Regions from separate parts of the Streptomyces sp. RGM 3693 genome, predicted to be linked through region 2. Evidence: riboswitches for the same ligand, from Rfam matches in the RefSeq annotation. Region 2 holds a riboswitch; each other region holds the start of a gene.

Region 1 (6,316 bases), on a different contig from region 2:
TGGCGACGAGCTCGCTCCAGGCGTCGGCGAGGTGGTCGGGGTGGTCCTTCATGCTGTCCTCCGGTGCGACGCTGCGGGACGTGCGGAAACACACGAGGGCGCTGCACGACACCGTACGAGCAGGCCGGGGCACTGTACGCCATGGCGCCAACTGTCCGGTATCCGCCATATGGGGGCAACTGGCGACCTTAGGGCGATTGGCCGGGGATCGACCGTTTTGCGCCGATCACCCCTTAACGTCGAGTGAATTACACCCCTCACATGTCATTACCCAGGGGGACCCATGACCTGTGACCGCTCCACCCCCCGGACCGGGCTGGCGACCGCGATAGCGGTGGCGTCACTGGCCGGCACCGCACTCGCCGAACACCCTTCCCGGGCCGTCGCGGACAGCCAACCCCTAGGACACGACGTCTCCTCGTACCAGAAGCAGATCGACTGGCGGGCGGTCCGCGCGAAGGGCGCGCGATTCGTCTACGTCAAGGCCACCGAGTCGGACAGCTACCGCAATCCGCGCTTCTCCGCGCAGTACACCGGCTCCCGGGCGGCCGGACTGCTGCACGGCGCCTACCACTTCGCCGTGCCCAGCGCGTCGTCGGGCAGCCGGCAGGCCCGGTACTTCCTCCGGCACGGCGGCCGCTGGAAGGCGGACGGCTGGACGCTGCCGCCCGCCCTCGACATCGAGCACAATCCGTACGACGCCCGGCAGCCGTGCTTCGGGCTGGACCGGACGGCGCTGGTCCACTGGATACGGGCGTTCAGCGATGAGGTGCGGCGCAGTACCGGCCGGTGCCCGGTGATCTACACCACCGCCCGCTGGTGGGACCGTTGCACGGGCGGCAGCCGGGCCTTCGGCGCGACCCATCCGCTGTGGCTGGCGGGCTACTCGGGGGCGGCGCGGCTGCCCGCCGGCTGGTCGTTCCTGACGCTTCGGCAGTACGCCTCGCACGGGCCGCTGCCCGGGGATCAGGACCGCTGGAACGGGACACTGGCCCAGCTCAGAAAATTTGCCGACGGATGAGACGGAAGTGACGGCAGGGGCGCCTCCGCGTGAACACTGCGGTGGTGTCACCGCGGCGCCCGGCCGAGTTCACTTTCCGTTCACCCGTCGTCCGTACGGTCCCGACGACACTGACCTTCGAGCGGATTGCCTGGGTGAATGGAACACATCACGCTTCTCATCGGGATCGTGATCGTCACGGCCTTGGTGTTCGACTTTACGAACGGCTTCCACGACACGGCCAACGCAATGGCCACCACCATCTCCACCGGCGCCTTGCGACCCAAGGCCGCGGTGGCGATGTCGGCGGGACTCAATCTCGTCGGGGCGTTCCTCTCCGTTGAGGTGGCCAAGACCATCTCCGGCGGCATCATCGACGAGAGTGCCGGCATCAGACCTGAAGTGATCTTCGCCGGTCTGGTCGGCGCCATCGTCTGGAACCTCCTGACCTGGCTCGCCGGCCTTCCCTCCAGCTCCTCCCACGCCCTCTTCGGCGGTCTGATCGGCGCGACGCTGGTGTCCGTGGGCACCGGCGGCGTGCACGGCCAGGCCGTCGTGATGAAGGTCCTGATCCCGGCGGTGGCCGCGCCGTTCGTCGCGGGGCTCGCCGCGATGGCGGCGACCCGGCTCACCTACCGGCTGACCCGCGGCCGCGCCGAGGCCGACACCGCCAAGGGCTACCGCGCCGGGCAGATCGCCTCGGCGGCACTGGTCTCGCTGGCCCACGGCACCAACGACGCGCAGAAGACGATGGGCGTGATCACCCTCGCGCTGATCACCGGCGGGGTCATCGCCCCGCACTCCGACCCGCCGATGTGGGTGATCGCCTCCGCGGGCCTGGCCATCGCGCTCGGCACCTACCTGGGCGGCTGGCGGATCATCCGCACCATGGGCAAGGGCATCACCGACATCCAGCCGCCGCAGGGCTTCGCCGCCCAGACCGGCGCCGCGGCCACCATCCTGGCCTCCTCCCACCTCGGCTTCGCGCTCTCCACCACCCAGGTCTGCTCCGGCTCCGTGATGGGCTCCGGGCTGGGCCGCAAGGGCGGCGTGGTGCGCTGGTCCACGGCCGGGCGGATGGTCGTGGCCTGGGGGCTGACCCTGCCGGCCGCCGGCCTGGTCTCCGCGGGAGCCGCGTACCTCGCCGACCAGGGCAGCTGGGGCGTGACCACGGTCGCCGTCCTCGCACTGGCCGTCTGCGGCGGCATCTGGGCCGCCTCCCGGCGCAAGCCGATCGACCACACCAACGTCAACGAGGGTCCGGCGGCGGAGCCGGCCGGTGTCATCACCACGGCGCTGCAGACCGTCTCCCCTCCCCCGGCGGGCCCGATCGCCCCGGCGGCCACCGCCCCGGCGACCGCCGAAGCCGCGGACGGGGCCGCCGCTCCTGCCCACCCCGCCCCGGCTGTCGCTCCCGCCCAACCCGCGTCAGCCACCTCCTGACGCCGACCTCCCTGACCTAAGGACTACGCAATGCACATCGACTGGGCAGCTCTCGGCCAGGTCTTCGGCGTCAGCCTCGTGGTGACGGTGGGGATCGTGGGCCTGTTCACCGTCGGGATCGTGGGGACCTCCCGCAAGCCGGCCGTGGACGGCGACGCGGGGGCCACGACGGCACCGGGCGCGGGGGCGCGCGCCGGGGCACTGGCGGCCTTCGCGCTCTGCGCGGCCGCGGTGGCGTACGGGATCTACCTGATCGTCGCCGCCTGAGACCGACGCCGGCCCGGCCGGCGACGGACGGGGCGTCCGGCGGGCGCGGCAGCAGCCGCGGCCCCGGGCGCCCCGTCCGCGTTCCCGGGGCCTTGCCTCCGTGCGTCGACGGGCGCCCTGTGGTGTTGGCCACAGGGCCGGCGGCGGGGCTGCATCGCAGGTCAAGGGCGAGTTGACGGACCCTCGCGGGCGTGGTGGACTGCCGGGGCCAATCGGCGACAGCAGAGGAAGTCCGGTGCGAATCCGGCGCGGTCCCGCCACTGTCACCGGGGAGTGCTCCTCCGACGAGGGCCACGGCCCGTACGCACTCCGTACGGGCGGGAAGGCCGGGGGAGGCACCGATCCGGGAGCCAGGAGACTCTGGTCGCCGTCACGTCGAGCCAGGGCGCGGACCCTGAGTGAGGACATACCACCATGCCTGGCTGCCCGTCGAGAGCTCCACTGCCCGCTGCCGCAGGGCCCCTTCGAGGGTGCACGGCGGCCTGATCCGATGCGCGGCGAACACGCGGGATATGCGTGCGGCGCGGCCCTCGGCTTCCTCGGTGACCTGATCGCGGCGGATCCACGGCGCGGCCATCCGGTGGCCGCGTTCGGCCGGGCCGCAGCCGCCGTCGAACGCCGACTGTGGCGCGACCACCGCGGCCACGGGGCGGCCCACACCGTGCTGTGCGCCGGCGGTGCGACCGCCGGTGCCGCACTGCTGGAGCGCGCCGTACGGCACCACCCGGGCGCCCGGGCCGCGTTGACCGCGGCGGCGGTGTGGGCGGTGCTGGGCGGCACGTCGCTCGGCCGGGAGGCACGGGCCGTCGGCGGTGCGTTGGCGGCGGGCGACCTGGCCGCGGCCCGGGCGCGGCTGCCGCACCTGTGCGGGCGCGATCCGCAGGCGCTGGACGGGCCGCAGATGGCCCGGGCGGTGGTCGAGTCGGTCGCCGAGAACACCTCGGACGCTGTGGTCGGCGCCCTGGTGTGGGGCGCCGTCGGCGGAGTGCCCGGTCTGGTGGCGTTCCGGGCGGTGAACACCCTGGACGCGATGGTCGGTCACAAGTCGCCGCGCTACCGGCGGTTCGGCTGGGCCGCGGCCCGCCTCGACGACGTCGCCGGCTGGCCCGGCTCCCGACTGACCGCGGCACTGACGGTACTGGCGGGCCCGGACCGGCGCGGCGCGCTGCGGGCCTGGCGGGCGGACGGCGGGGCGCATCCGAGCCCCAACGCGGGCCCGGTGGAGGCGTCGTTCGCGGGTGCGCTGGGCATCCGGCTGGGCGGCACCCTGGCGTACGGCGGGCGGGTGGAACACCGGCCCGTGCTCAACGGCGGCGGGCGGCCGCCCGAGGTGCCCGACATCGAGCGGGCGGCGCGGCTGTCCCGGCGGGTGAGCCTGCTGGCGCTGGGCGTCACGGTGGCGGGTCGGTTTGCGGCGGGCGCGGTACGGCGCGGCATCAAGGGAAGGGTGACCCGGTGAACGGGCGGAGGAAGGCGGCCGGCGGGGCCATGGGCGGCGGGCTGCTGGTGGCCGGGACGACGTCCGACGCGGGCAAGAGCGTGGTGACCGCCGGCATCTGTCGCTGGCTGGTGCGGCAGGGCGTCTCGGTGGCACCGTTCAAGGCGCAGAACATGTCGCTGAATTCGTTCGTGACCCGTCAGGGCGCGGAGATCGGCCGGGCGCAGGCGATGCAGGCGGCCGCGGCCCGGGTGGAGCCGACCGCGCTGATGAACCCGGTGCTGCTCAAGCCCGGCAGCGACCGCAGCAGCCAGGTGGTGCTGCTGGGGAAGCCGGTGGGTGAGCTGAGTGCCCGTGGCTACCACGCGGGCCGGCAGGAGCAGTTGCTGGGCACGGTGACCGACTGCCTGGCGGAGCTGCGGCGCACCCACGACGCGGTGATCTGCGAGGGCGCCGGCAGCCCGGCCGAGATCAACCTACGGCGGACCGACATCGTCAACATGGGCATCGCCCGGGCCGCGCGGATCCCCGTCGTGGTGGTCGGCGACATCGACCGCGGCGGCGTCTTCGCCTCGTTCTTCGGGACCACCGCGCTGCTGTCCGAGGAGGACCAGTCGCTGGTCGCCGGCTACCTCGTCAACAAGTTCCGCGGCGATGTGACGCTGCTGGAGCCCGGGTTGGAGATGCTGCGCGGGATCACCGGACGGCGCACCTACGGTGTCCTGCCGTACGCGCACGGGCTGGGCATCGACGAGGAGGACGGGATGGGGGTCCCCCCTGGTCGAGCGAAGTCGAGACCTTGGGGGAGGGTGTCGCTGCGCGGGGCGGTCCGCGAGTCGGTGGTGGCGCCGCCGGCCGGGGAGGACGTGCTGCGGGTCGCGGTGTGCGCGGTGCCGCTGATGTCCAACTTCACCGACGTGGACGCGCTGGCGGCCGAACCGGGCGTGGTGGTGCGGTTCGTGGACCGGCCCGAAGAGCTGGCCGACGCGGACCTGGTGGTGCTGCCGGGGACCCGCGGCACGGTCCGCGCGCTGGCGTGGCTGCGCGAGCGCGGACTGGCGGACGCGGTGGTCCGGCGGGCCGCGGAGGGCCGCCCGGTGCTGGGCATCTGCGGCGGCTTCCAGATGCTCGGCGAGCACATCGAGGACGAGGTCGAGTCGCGGGCGGGCGCGGTCGAGGGGCTGGGACTGCTGCCGGTCCGGGTCCGGTTCGCGGTGGAGAAGACCCTCGCCCGGCCGTCCGGTCGGGCGCTGGGCGAGCCGGTGGAGGGGTACGAGATCCACCACGGTGTGGCCCAAGTGGCCGGCGGCGAGACGTTCTTCTCCGATGACCGGGGCAACGACCTGGACGGCTGCCGGGTCGGCGCCGTGTGGGGCACGCACTGGCACGGCTCCCTGGAGAGCGACGGTTTCCGGCGGGCGTTCCTGCGGGAGGTGGCCCGGGCGGCCGGCCGCCGTTTCGTACCGGCGCCGGACACCCGCTTCGGGGCGCTGCGCGAGGAGCAGCTGGACCGGCTGGGCGATCTGATCGAGGAGCACGCGGACACCAAGGCGCTGCTGCGACTGATCGAGGAGGGGGTGCCGGAGGGGTTGCCGTTCATTCCTCCGGGGGCGCCATGAGGGCGGATGCAGGGGACACGACAGGAGCCGGCCGGCGACGTGAAGGACGACAGGGCATGACAACGACGCAGAACCCGACCCGGCAGTACCCGTTCACGGCGGTCGTCGGCATGGCCGACATGCGGCTGGGACTCCTGCTGAACGCGATCTCGCCAGCCATCGGCGGGGTGCTCGTCCGGGGTGAGAAGGGCACCGCGAAGTCGACGATGGTGCGCGGACTGGCGGAGCTGATGCCGGCCGTGGACGTGGTCGCCGGCTGCCGCTTCTCGTGTGCGCCGGGCGCGCCGGACCCCGCCTGCCCGGACGGTCCGCACGGCGCGGCCGACGCCGAGCAGCGGCCGACGCGGATGGTCGAACTGCCGGTGGGCGCGTCCGAGGACCGGCTGGTCGGCGCGCTGGACATCGAACGGGCCCTGTCGGAGGGCGTGAAGGCGTTCGAGCCGGGCCTGCTGGCCGATGCGCACCGGGGCGTCCTGTACGTGGACGAGGTCAACTTGCTCCATGACCACCTGGTGGACCTCCTGTTGGACGCCGCCGCCATGGGCGCCT
Region 2 (6,316 bases):
CCCAGGCGGGCTGCGGCGGCGCTGATGGAGGTGACGCCGGGTACGACCTCGGTCGGATAGCGGTGGGCCAGCCGCTTGTGCATGTGCTGGTACGAGCCGTAGAAGAACGGATCGCCCTCGGATATCACCGCGACGGTGCGGCCGGCGTCGAGATGGGTCGCGAGCCGCGCCGCCGCCGCCTCGTAGAACTCGTCCAGGGCGCCGCGGTAGCCGCCGGGGTGGTCGGTCGACTCGGTGGTGACCGGATAGACCAGGGCTTCCTCGATGTGGTCCGGGCGGATGTGCCGCGCGGCGATGGAACGTGCGATGGAACGTCCGTGCCGGGCGCTGTGGTACGCCACCACGTCGGCCTGGGCGATGACCTCCACCGCCCGCACGGTCATCAGGGACGGGTCGCCGGGGCCGAGGCCGACGCCGTAGAGGCGGCCGGTGGACCGCTCCGGGGACTGCGCGGCCGGCTGGTCCACCGTGCCGCTGCTCGCCTGCTGCTCGCTCACGCCTACTCTTCCTCGCTCGCCAGGGCGTTGATCGCGGCCGCGGCCATGGCACTGCCGCCGCGCCGCCCGCGCACCACGATGTGATCCAGCTTGGACGGGTGGTCGATCAGCGCGTCCTTGGACTCGGCCGCGCCGATGAAGCCGACCGGGATGCCGAGGACGGCCGCGGGTCGCGGTGCCCCTTCTTCGATCATTTCGAGGAACCGGAAGAGCGCGGTGGGGGCGTTGCCGAAGGCGACCACGGCGCCCTCCATCCGGTCCCGCCACAGTTCGAGGGCGGCGGCGCTGCGTGTGGTGCCCATCCGGGCGGCCAGCTCCGGGACCGACGGATCGCCGAGGGTGCACAGCACCTCGTTGTCCGCGGGCAGCCGCTTGCGGGTCACCCCGCTGGCCACCATGGTGGCGTCGCACAGGATCGGTGCACCGGCGCGCAGCGCGGTGCGCGCACTGGCCACGACCCCCGGGGTGAAGGCCAGATCGCGGACGAGATCGACCATGCCGCAGGCGTGGATCATCCGGACCGCGACCCGGCTGGCGTCGGAGGGCAGTCCGGAGAGATCCGCCTCGGCGCGGATGGTGGCGAAGGACTGGCGGTAGATGGCCGCCCCGTCCTTTTCATAGTCGAACGCGGTCACTGGGGCCTCGGGGTGGTGGGTTGAGGGGTGGAAGGAGGACGGGCAGCAAGAGGGGCACCGGGGGCGGTCCATGTTTCACGTGAAACGGCGCCCGACCGGGGTGTTTCACGTGAAACGTCGTTCGGTCGCGGTGTTTCACGTGAAACCGGCGGCGGGGCCGGGGTGTTGGGGCCCACCGCGGTGGTGCGATAGCCGTCGGGTGTCGCCAGCACATCGATCCAGGCGCCGTGCGGGTGGCCGCAGCGCCGTTCGCAGCCCGACCAGTGGACGGGCAGCCCGACCGGCACACCGGAATCGTCCGCCGGGACGGAGCCGCCCCCGGCGAGCGCGGTCGCCGCATCGCTCCGCACATCGGTAAGGGACTTGGCGCAGCCGGGTAGGCCGGTGCAGGCGGTGACCCGGCGCCAGGGGGAGGTCGGGTCGGTGATCAGTCCGGCGGAGGCCAGGTCGCGGAGCCGCCGGGCCGCCGGTGCGGCGGGCAGGCCGGGGACGACGATGCCGCGCCAGGGCGTGAGGCGCAGTTCGCCGGAGCCGTCGTCGGCGGCGATCTGGGTCAGCAGCCGCCACTGGGCCGCGGCCAGCCGGCCGAGCGGCGCCAGGACCGCCAGTGCACGGCGGCCGTCGGGCCCCTCGATCGAACCGGGGGCGGTGGCGTCGGCGTACGGCACGGCCGGCTGCGGGCCGACCGCGTCTGCGTACTCCGGGTACTCCGCGTGCTCCGCGGCGATGCCCGCGGCCCGCAGCGCAGGCTGCACCTCCTGGGCGGTCAGCGGCCGTGCGGCGGGGAGTTCGCGGACCCGCCAGGCGCCGCTGCCGCACTCAGCGGCGGCGGCCAGGAAGACCTCGGCGGCGGTCAGCGCCGCCCGCGGTACGTCGTCCGCCGCGATCCGCAACGCCGCGGGGTCGTCGCCGACCCGGAGCAGCGCCCCGTACCCGGACGCGGTCCCTGGCGGGTACTCGGTGTCCGCCGGGGCCTTCCGGCCGGATTCTGCGAGCAAGGTCACATCGCCGCCCAGGCCCGCCACATCGCCCCGGCCGTCGTCGAGGACGAACAGGAAGCGGCCCGAGAGCGCCGTCGCCGATCCGCTCGCGCACAGCAGCGCGTCCAGGCTCCGGGCCCACAACCGCACGTCGGAGGGGGTGTGCCGGTCGAGTCCGGCCAGCGGCGAGGCCAGCACGTTGCGGATCCGCTCGTGGCGTACGGACGGCAGCAGTCCGGCGTCGGTGAGGAGGTCGGCGAGGTGCCGGCCGCAGTCGTCGGGCAGACCGCGGAGTTCGACGTTGCCGCGGGAGGTCAGCGAGAGGTGGCCGTCGCCGAGGCGCTCCGCGGCGTCCGCCAACGCGTTGGCCTGGCGCGCCGTCAAGTCCCCTGCGGGCAGCCGCACTCGGGCCAGCTGCCCGTCAGCGGCGGAGTGCAGCCGCAGCGCTCCCGGGCAGGCGTCACCGCGGTCCCGCACGGGCGGTTCGGCCCGGTCGGGGCGTGGTGAGGGGGAGGGCGGCATGGCGGCGAGCATACCTACGTCGGTGGCGCCCGGAACCGGGGCGAGGGGTGGTGAACGGCAGCTCCGGAGGCGGGCTCCCGCGGCCCGGCCGCAGCCCTTACTATGCAGGTCGGTGGGTCGGCTGACCCACCGGACGCCAGCGACGGCGCCAAGGGAGGAAGCCCGGTGAGAATCCGGCGCGGTCCCGCCACTGTGAACCCGGCCACCGCCGGGTGAGCCAGGAACTCCCGCCGTCCATACGACCACCCGGGGCGTGGACACCCCGAGGAAGGGCTGCGCCGTGATCCTTCTGCTGTCGACCTCCGACACGGACCTGCTCAGCGCCCGCGCGGCCACGGGCCCCGTGCCGTACCGGCTCGCCAACCCGGCCCGTCTCGACGTCGCCGAACTCCCCGGGCTCCTGGAGGGCACCGACCTGGTCGTCGTCCGTCTGCTCGGCGGTCTCCGCGCCTGGCAGGACGGTCTGGACGTGCTGTTGGCCGCGGACCAGCACCGCCCGGTCGTGGTGCTCACCGGTGAACAGGCCCCCGACGCCCAGCTCATGGAGGCGTCCACGGTCCCCGTCGGCATCGCGGCCGAGGCGCACGCCTACCTCGCGCACGGCGGCCCGGCCAACCTCTCCCAGCTGGCCTGCTTCCTCAGCGACACCGTGCTGCTCACCGGCCACGGCTTCGAGCCGCCCGCGGCCGCCCCGTCCTGGGGCCCGCTGGAGCGCACGGCGCGGGAGGTGACCGGCCCGACGGTGGCCGTGCTCTACTACCGCGCCCACCACATGAGCGGCAACACCGGCTTCGTCCATGACCTGTGCGACCAGGTCGAGCGGGCCGGCGGCCGTCCACTGCCGCTGTTTGTCGCCTCGCTGCGGGCTCCCGAGCCGGAGCTGATCGAGGAACTGCGCACCGCCGACGCCATCGTCACCACCGTGCTGGCCGCGGGCGGCACCAAGCCCGCCGAGGCGTCCGCGGGCGGCGACGACGAGTCCTGGGACGCGGGTGCGCTGGCCGCCCTGGACGTGCCGATCCTCCAGGCGCTCTGCCTGACCGGGTCGCGGGCCGCCTGGGAGGAGAGCGACGAGGGGCTCTCCCCGCTCGACGCCGCCTCGCAGATCGCCGTGCCCGAGTTCGACGGGCGGCTGATCACCGTGCCGTTCTCGTTCAAGGAGATCGACGAGGACGGTCTGCCGATGTACGTCGCCGACGCCGAACGCGCCGCCCGGGTCGCCGGGATCGCCGTCCGGCACGCCCGGCTGCGGCACATCCCGGCCGCCGAGAAGCGGCTGGCGCTGGTGCTGTCCGCCTACCCCACCAAGCACTCCCGGATCGGCAACGCGGTCGGCCTGGACACCCCGGCGAGCGCCGTCGCGCTGCTGCGCCGCCTCCAGGCCGAGGGCTACGACTTCGGCACGGAGCCCGTGCCGGGCCTTGAGTCCGGTGACGGCGACGAGCTGATCTACGCCCTCATCGAGGCCGGTGGCCACGACCAGGAGTGGCTGACCGAGGAGCAGTTGGCCCGCAACCCGGTCCGTATCCCGGCCGCCGACTACCGCCGCTGGTACGCCACGCTGCCGCAGGAGCTGCGGGAGTCCGTCGAGGAGCACTGGGGCCCGCCGCCCGGCGAGATGTTCCTCGACCGCAGCCGGAACCCCGAGGGCGACATCGTGCTGGCCGCCCTGCGCCGCGGCAACCTGCTGATCCTCATCCAGCCGCCGCGCGGCTTCGGCGAGAACCCGATCGCGATCTACCACGACCCCGATCTGCCGCCCTCCCACCACTACTTGGCGGCCTACCGCTGGATCGCCGCCTCCACCGCCGACGGCGGCTTCGGCGCCGACGCCATGGTCCACCTGGGCAAGCACGGCAACTTGGAGTGGCTGCCCGGCAAGAACGCCGGCCTCTCCGCCGCCTGCGGTCCGGACGCGGCGCTCGGCGACCTCCCGCTCGTCTACCCGTTCCTGGTCAACGACCCGGGCGAGGGCACCCAGGCCAAGCGCCGGGTGCACGCCACCCTCGTCGACCACCTCGTCCCGCCGATGGCCCGCGCCGACTCCTACGGCGACATCGCCCGCCTTGAGCAGCTGCTCGACGAGTACGCCGCGATCTCCTCGATGGACCCGGCCAAGCTGCCCGCCATCCGCGCGCAGATCTGGACCCTGATCCAGGCCGCCAAGCTCGACCACGACCTGGGCCTGGACGCACGCCCGGACGACGACGGGTTCGACGACTTCCTGCTCCACGTCGACGGCTGGCTGTGCGAGGTCAAGGACGCGCAGATCCGCGACGGCCTGCACGTGCTGGGCGCCGCGCCGGTCGGCGAGGCCCGGGTCAACCTCGTGCTGGCCATCCTGCGCGCCCGACAGATCTGGGGCGGCACCTCCGCGCTGCCCGGACTGCGCGAGGCGCTCGGCCTGGACGAGTCGGCCGCGACCCGGACCGCCGCCGACGAAGCCGAGGCGGTCGCCCGCGGCCTCGTCCAGGCGATGGAGGACGCGGACTGGGACCCGGCCGCGGTGCGCCGGGTCGCAGGCGGGCACCCGACCGCGGTCGTCGACATCCTCGACTTCGCCGCCCGGGAGGTCGTCCCGCGGCTGGCCGGCACCACGGCCGAGGTCGACCACGCGGTGCACGCGCTGAACGGCGGATTCGTCCCGGCCGGCCCGTCCGGCTCACCGCTGCGCGGTCTGGTCAACGTCCTGCCGACCGGCCGCAACTTCTACTCCGTCGACCCCAAGGCCGTTCCGTCGCGGCTCGCCTGGGAGACCGGTCAGGCGCTCGCCGACTCGCTGTTGACCCGCTACCGCGACGACAACGGGGACTGGCCGGAGTCGGTGGGCCTGTCCCTGTGGGGCACCAGCGCGATGCGTACCTCCGGCGACGACGTGGCGGAGGCGCTGGCATTGCTGGGCGTCCGCCCCGTGTGGGACGACGCCTCGCGCCGGGTGACCGGCCTGGAGGCCGTAGCGCTCGATGAGCTGGGGCGTCCTCGGATCGACGTCACCCTGCGCATCAGCGGTTTCTTCCGCGACGCGTTCCCGCACGTCATCGGCCTGCTCGACGACGCGGTGCGGCTCGCCGCCGGTCTCGACGAGCCCGCCGACCGCAACTTCGTCCGGGCCCACGCCCAGGCGGACCTCGCCGCGCACGGCGACGAACGCCGCGCCACCACCCGGATCTTCGGCTCCCGTCCCGGTACGTACGGCGCGGGGTTGCTCCAGCTCATCGACTCCCGAGACTGGCGCACCGACGCCGACCTCGCCGAGGTCTACACCGTCTGGGGCGGCTACGCCTACGGGCGCGGTCTGGAGGGCCGCCCGGCCCGCGAGGAGATGGAGACCGCCTACAAGCGCATCGCGGTGGCCGCCAAGAACACCGACACCCGCGAGCACGACATCGCCGACTCCGACGACTACTTCCAGTACCACGGCGGCATGGTCGCCACCGTCAAGGCGCTCAAGGGCAAGGCCCCCGAGGCGTACATCGGCGACTCGACCCGCCCCGAGACGGTCCGCACCAGGACGCTGGTGGAGGAGACCTCCCGGGTCTTCCGGGCCCGGGTCGTCAACCCCCGCTGGATCGAGGCGATGCGCCGCCACGGCTACAAGGGCGCCTTCGAACTCGCCGCCACCGTGGACTACTTGTTCGGCTACGACGCCACGACCGGGGTCGTCGCTGACTGGATGTACGAC
Region 3 (6,316 bases), on a different contig from region 2:
CCGCACAGGTCGTGGGCGAACTGCAGCTCGGCCTCCACGGCCTCCTTGAGCATGTCGACGACCTGCTGCTGGAGTGCGTCGTCGAAGAGCTCGGGCTCCTCCTGGCGGACGGTGTCCACCACAGAGAAGGCGAACTCCATGTGCATCGACTCGTCCCGGAAGACCCAGTTGGTGCCGGTGGCCAGACCGTGCAGCAGGCCACGCGACCGGAACCAGTAGACGTACGCGAACGCGCCGTAGAAGAACAGGCCCTCGATGCAGGCCGCGAAGCAGATGAGGTTGAGCAGGAAGCGGCGGCGGTCGGCCTTGGTCGTGAGCTGGTCGATCTCCTCGACGTGGTCCATCCACCGGAAGCAGAACTGGGCCTTCTCCCGGATGGACGGGATGCTCTCCACCGCGTCGAAGGCGGCGGCACGGTCGTCCGGATCGGGCAGGTAGGTGTCCAGCAGCGTCAGGTAGAACTGGACGTGCACCGCCTCCTCGAAGAGCTGACGGCTCAAGTAGAGCCGCGCCTCGGGGGAGTTGATGTGCTTGTAGAGGGTCAGCACCAGGTTGTTGGAGACGATCGAGTCGCCGGTGGCGAAGAAGGCCACCAGACGGCCGATGAGGTGCTGCTCACCGGGGGAGAGCTTGGCGAGGTCGGCGACGTCGGAGTGCAGGTCGACCTCCTCCACCGTCCAGGTGTTCTTGATCGCGTCCCGGTACCGGTCGTAGAAGTCCGGGTAGCGCATGGGGCGCAGGGTCAGCTCGAAGCCGGGGTCGAGGAGGTTCTTGGTACGGCCGGGGCGGTCGCCGGCGGCAGTGTTCTCGGGCGCGGTGGTCATTACTGGCAGGCCTCGCAGGACTCGGGGTTCTCCAGGGAGCAGGCGACCGCGTCGGGGTCGGCCACCGGCAGCTGGGCGGGGGCGGATGCGGCGCGGGCCGACTGGGCGATCCGGGTCGCCGGCCGGGAGCGCAGGTAGTACGTGGTCTTGATGCCGCGCTTCCAGGCGTACGCGTACATCGAGCTGAGCTTCCCGATGGTCGGCGACGCCATGAAGAGGTTGAGCGACTGGCTCTGGTCCAGGTACGGCGTGCGGTCCGCGGCCATGTCGATCAGGGCCCGCTGGGGGATCTCCCAGGCGGTGCGGTAGCGGTGCCGGACGTCCGCGGGGATCCAGGCCAGCTCCGCAACGGAGCCGTTGGCCTCCCGGAGCGCGTCCCTGGTCCGCGCGTCCCACAGGCCCAACTCCTTGAGCTCCTCGATCAGATACGTGTTGACCTGGAGGAACTCTCCGGACAGCGTCTCGCGCTTGAAGAGGTTGGAGACCTGCGGCTCGATGCACTCGTAGACGCCGGCGATGGAGGCGATGGTGGCGGTCGGCGCGATGGCCAGCAGGAGCGAGTTGCGCATCCCGGACGTGGCGATCCGGGTGCGCAGCGCCGCCCAGCGGTCCGCCCAGCGCGGTTCGGCGTTCGGGTAGTGGTCCGGGTGCAGCACGCCGCGGGCCGTACGGGTCGCGGACCAGGCCGGGTGCGGGCCGTGCCGTTCGGCGAGGTCGGCGGATGCCTCGTAGGCGGCGAGCATGATCCGCTCGGAAATACGGGTCGAGAGCTCCCGCGCCTCGGCCGAGTCGAACGGCAGCCGCAGCCGGAAGAACACGTCCTGGAGGCCCATCAGGCCCAGACCGACCGGCCGCCAGCGGGAGTTGGAGGCGCCGGCCTGCTCGGTCGGGTAGAAGTTGATGTCCACGACCCGGTCGAGGAAGGTCACGGCGGTGCGGACGGTGGCGTCCAGCCGCTCCCAGTCCAGCTCGCCGTCCTCGCCCAGATGCGCGGCCAGGTTGACCGACCCGAGGTTGCAGACGGCGGTCTCCCCGTCGTCGGTCACCTCCAGGATCTCCGTGCACAGGTTGGAGGAGTGCACGACCCGGCCGGGCTCGGCGGTCTGGTTGGCGGTGCGGTTGGCGGCGTCCTTGAACGTCATCCAGCCGTTGCCGGTCTGCGCCAGGGTGCGCATCATCCGGGAGTACAGCACCCGGGCCGGGACCTGCTTACGGGCCTTGCCCGCGGCCTCCGCCGCCCGGTAGGCGGCGTCGAACTCCGCGCCCCACAGGTCGACCAGCTCGGGCACGTCGGACGGGGAGAACAGCGACCAGTCCGCGTCCGCCTCCACCCGGCGCATGAACTCGTCCGGGATCCAGTGCGCGATGTTGAGGTTGTGGGTCCGGCGGGCCTCCTCGCCGGTGTTGTCCCGCAGCTCCAGGAACTCCTCGATGTCGGCGTGCCAGGACTCCAGGTAGACACAGGCCGCGCCCTTGCGGCGGCCGCCCTGGTTGACCGCGGCCACCGAGGCGTCCAGGGTGCGCAGGAACGGCACAATGCCGTTGGAGTGCCCGTTGGTGCCGCGGATCAGCGAACCGCGGGCGCGGATCCGGGAGTACGAGAGGCCGATGCCGCCGGCGTGCTTGGAGAGCCGGGCCACCTGGTGGTAGCGGTCGTAGATCGAGTCCAGCTCGTCCAGCGGGGAGTCCAGCAGGTAGCAGGAGGACATCTGCGGGTGCCGGGTGCCGGAGTTGAAGAGCGTGGGGGAGGACGGCAGGTAGGAGAGCGTGCTGGTCAGCCGGTACAGCTCGGCGACGTCCGCGAGCGCCCGCGCGCCGTTGTCCTCGGCGAGGCCGCAGGCCACCCGCAGCAGGAAGTGCTGGGGCGTCTCGATCACCTGGCGGGTGGTGGGGTGCCGCAGCAGGTAGCGCGAATGGAGGGTGCGCAGCCCGAAGTACCCGAACCGGTCGTCGGCGCCGGCCGCCAGCGCCTCGCGCACCAGCGCGTCTAGCCGCGCCGCGTGGGTGCGGACGAACTCCGCGGTGGCGTCCGCGATCAGCCCCTCCTGGTGGCCGACCGCGATCGAGGCCGAGAAGGAGGTGGCGCCCTGGCCGGCGGCCTCCTCGGCGATGGCGCGGGTCAGCAGGCGCGCGGCGAGCTTGGAGTACTGCGGCTCGTCGGCGATCAGGCCGGCCGCGGCCTCGGTCGCCAGCGAGCGCAGTTCCGCCGCGTCGGACCCGGGGTGCCGGCCGCGCAGCGCGGCGGCGGCCACCTTGCCGGGATCGGTCGCGGTCAGGTCCGCGGTCAACTCGGTCAGCGTCCGCAGCAGGGCGACGCCCGGGCCGTCTTCGTACGCGCCAGGCGCGGCCACGACGGGCTGCACGACCTCGGCGTCTGACGCGGGCTCCGTTGGCGCGATGGTCACCTGATGCTCTCCCTCACTCGGCGGGGGCCGGGAGGGACAGTGGTGCGACGGGAGCCGCGCGGGCAGGGCCGCACCCCGCGGCGAACCGGGGGTGCGCGGGCCGGCCGCGCGGCGTCCATCGGCCCATCCCTCGGGGCCCGGACGTATCGACGCCGCACCGATGGCGGTGCGGACGTACCGTCGGCAGGTCCTCGGACTAGGGAGCGCACCGCCGGGTCCGTACCGTTGGGAAACGGCCGGTGGACTGCGCTCTCACACCGTTGCGGGACAGTTCCGGATTCGCACCGGATTCCCCTGCGGCGACAGCGAGGAAGAGCATACATCTTGTGTCGCTCCCCGCACGCACCCCCACATCTTGTGTCGTTGCCGCATAGCATTCCCCCAGGCATACGAAGGGCCGGGCCGCCCGGGCTCCCTTTGAACGCCGCCGCAAAGCCTTCGGAACGCCCCCGGAAGGCGGCTCAGACCAGCTCGCGGGCGAACGCCCACAGGGTGATGCCGGGCACCGGATCCCAGTCCCGCTCCGCCGCCCGCGCGAACCCCAGCCGCCCGTAGAGCCGGTGCGCCGGCAGCAGGTGCTGATGGCTCGACAGCACCATCCGGCGCAGCCTCAGCGCCCGCGCCCGCGCCAGACAGGCCCGCACCAGCGCCTCACCGATGCCCCGTCCGCGCCCCGCGGGCCGCACCGCCAACATCCGGAACTCGCCCTCGCCGGGCCCGGCCAGATCCGCGTACGGACTCCCGTGCGTCGCGAACGTCACCGCCCCCAGCACCGCCCCGTCCGCCCCGTCCGAGGCCACCAACACCTCGGCGTGCTCCGCCCGGTGCGCCACCTCCCGCAGCACCGCCGCGTACGGATCGTCCACCCCGCCGGACAGCAGCCCGTCGCTCAGATACACCTCCACCACCAACTCGCCGACCGTGTCGAACTCCGCCTGGCGTATGGGCCTGATCGTGATGTCCATGGGGGCCAGTGTGGCGACGACCGCCCGACAGCACGGCCGAGGTGGCGAATGGTGATCAACGCGTGACTGTCAGTGGGCTCGACTACCGTCGGTCTTACGTTCCCTGCTCGCTCCGACAGCAAGGAGAAGGCGCCATGACCGCGCTCGCCGACCCGCCGCACATCACTGTTCCCGAGCACTTCGAAGAGGCCGCCCGGATACTCGCCCGCCTGGAAGAGGGCGCGCGGTTGGAACTCATCGACGGGAAGGTCAGGAGCAAGCCCATGCCGGACGGGGACCACGGGCGGATCATTCAGTGGCTCACGCGTATCTGCATGCAGCACCGGCCCGAGCTTTGGCTCGACCCTTCCCAAGGTATCAAGGTGCAGTCGTACCGGAGTGGCCGCGCCCGGCCGGACGGCACGCTCGCCCCCATGGACGCCTTTGTCGGCCAGGGCGAATGGGTCGACCCTGACCCCGTCCTGATGGTCGTCGAGGTGACGTCGTACGACTCCGACACCGAGCAAAGTGACAGGGTTGAGAAGCCCAGGGCCTACGCCGAAACGGGCATTCCGCTCTACCTGTTGATCGACCGGAAGTCGTGCCAGGTGTCGCTCTACAGCGAGCCCGACGGCCAGCGCTATGAGGACGTGCACACCGTTCCGTTCGGCAAGTCCCTTCCCCTTCCGGACCCGGTGGGCATCGCGCTCGACACTGCGCCGCTGAAGGATTGGGTCCACTGACCGGCCCGGTTGCCGCGTCGCGCACGAAAGGGCCGCCGCGTCCCTGACGAACGCGACGGCCCTCCGCCGTAGTTGACGACGCTCAGTGCCCCGCCGCCGCCTCCGCCGTGGCGGGCGGCAGGTCGGCGGTGACGCCCGCGTCGCCGACGTCGGCGGTGTAGTCCGAGGGGACCGTCTCGTCGGTGCCCTCAGGGGCCTTGAGGGCCCTCAGGACGAACGTCAGGACGACCGTCACCACGACGTTCAGGACGAAGGCGGTGAGACCGATGTAGCCGATCTGGCCGATGCCGGGGATCTCCGCGCTGGAGCCGCCGAAGTGCTTCTGGGTCGGGCTGGCCACCCCGTACGCGGCGAGGGTGCCGTAGACCATGCCGATCGCCCAGCCGGCCAGCAGCGCCCAGCGGTGGAACCAGCGGGTGAAGAGGCCGCCGACCAGCGCCGGCATGGTCTGCAGGATCCAGATGCCGCCCAGCAGCTGGAAGTTGATGGCGACGGTCTTGTCCATGGTGAGGACGAAGGCCAGTGCGCCGACCTTGACCAGGAGGGAGACCAGCTTGGCGACCTTGTGCTCCTGCTCGGGCGTGGCGCTGGGCTTCAGGAAGTCCTTGTAGACGTTCCGAGTGAAGAGGTTGGCGGCGGCGATCGACATGATCGCCGCGGGCACCAGCGCGCCGATGCCGATCGCGGCGAACGCCACCCCCGCGAACCAGCTGGGGAACATGTCCTCGAAGAGCTGCGGGATCGCCAGCTGCGCATTGCCGTGGGTGTCCGTGCCAGCCTTGATCGCCATGAAGCCGAGCAGCGCGAGCAGGCCCAGCATCAGGGAGTAGAGCGGCAGGATCGTGGTGTTGCGGCGGATGACGTTGCGGCTGCGCGAGGAGAGCGTCGCCGTGATCGAGTGCGGGTACATGAACAGCGCCAGCGCCGAGCCGAGCGCGAGCGTGGCGTACGCCCACTGCGCGTTGGGGCCGCTGGCCAGTTCACCGCGCGGTTTGCCGGTCGGCCCGTGCACGGCGAGCGTCTGCTTGGCCGTGTGGAAGATCTCGCCGAAGCCGCCCAGCTTGATCGGGATGTAGATGATCGCCACCGCGATGACGAGGTAGATCAGCCCGTCCTTGACGAACGCGATCAGCGCGGGCGCCCGCAGGCCCGAGGAGTAGGTGTACGCGGCCAGCACGGCGAACGCGATCAGCAGCGGCAGGTCCTTGACGAACCAGTTGGCGTGCTCGCCGCCGCCGACGCCCAGCACGTCCAGGACGGCCTGGATGCCGACCAGTTGGAGCGCGATGTACGGCATCGTGGCGAGTAGTCCGGTGAGCGCCACCGCCAACGACAGGCCCTTGGAACCGAAGCGGCCGCGGACGAAGTCGGAGGTGGTGACGTAGCCGTGCCGGTGCGAC

The links. Region 2 has a riboswitch for cobalamin ahead of cobN (cobaltochelatase subunit CobN). Riboswitches for the same ligand answer to the same signal wherever they lie in the genome.
Region 1: it holds a riboswitch for cobalamin, as region 2 does, so the genes downstream of both, ACO0M4_RS37030 (cobalamin biosynthesis protein) here and cobN (cobaltochelatase subunit CobN) in region 2, are expected to answer to the same signal.
Region 3: it holds a riboswitch for cobalamin, as region 2 does, so the genes downstream of both, ACO0M4_RS02100 (ribonucleoside-diphosphate reductase subunit alpha) here and cobN (cobaltochelatase subunit CobN) in region 2, are expected to answer to the same signal.

Annotation. Positions count from the first base shown of each region.
Region 1 covers NZ_JBMPPQ010000004.1:185,541-191,856, forward strand. Annotated here, with positions in the region: gene ACO0M4_RS37010 (class II aldolase/adducin family protein) at 1-52, opposite strand, end outside; gene ACO0M4_RS37015 (GH25 family lysozyme) at 284-1,021, shown strand; gene ACO0M4_RS37020 (inorganic phosphate transporter) at 1,160-2,443, shown strand; gene ACO0M4_RS37025 (hypothetical protein) at 2,474-2,710, shown strand; cobalamin riboswitch at 2,936-3,070, shown strand; gene ACO0M4_RS37030 (cobalamin biosynthesis protein) at 3,201-4,169, shown strand; gene ACO0M4_RS37035 (cobyric acid synthase) at 4,199-5,767, shown strand; gene ACO0M4_RS37040 (putative cobaltochelatase) at 5,824-6,316, shown strand, end outside.
Region 2 covers NZ_JBMPPQ010000002.1:512,009-518,324, forward strand. Annotated here, with positions in the region: gene ACO0M4_RS19590 (precorrin-2 C(20)-methyltransferase) at 1-467, opposite strand, end outside; gene ACO0M4_RS19595 (precorrin-8X methylmutase) at 500-1,132, opposite strand; gene cobG (precorrin-3B synthase) at 1,129-2,646, opposite strand; cobalamin riboswitch at 2,731-2,880, shown strand; gene cobN (cobaltochelatase subunit CobN) at 2,915-6,316, shown strand, end outside.
Region 3 covers NZ_JBMPPQ010000001.1:455,885-462,200, forward strand. Annotated here, with positions in the region: gene ACO0M4_RS02095 (ribonucleotide-diphosphate reductase subunit beta) at 1-824, opposite strand, end outside; gene ACO0M4_RS02100 (ribonucleoside-diphosphate reductase subunit alpha) at 824-3,229, opposite strand; cobalamin riboswitch at 3,395-3,548, opposite strand; gene ACO0M4_RS02105 (GNAT family N-acetyltransferase) at 3,691-4,194, opposite strand; gene ACO0M4_RS02110 (Uma2 family endonuclease) at 4,329-4,916, shown strand; gene mctP (monocarboxylate uptake permease MctP) at 4,999-6,316, opposite strand, start outside.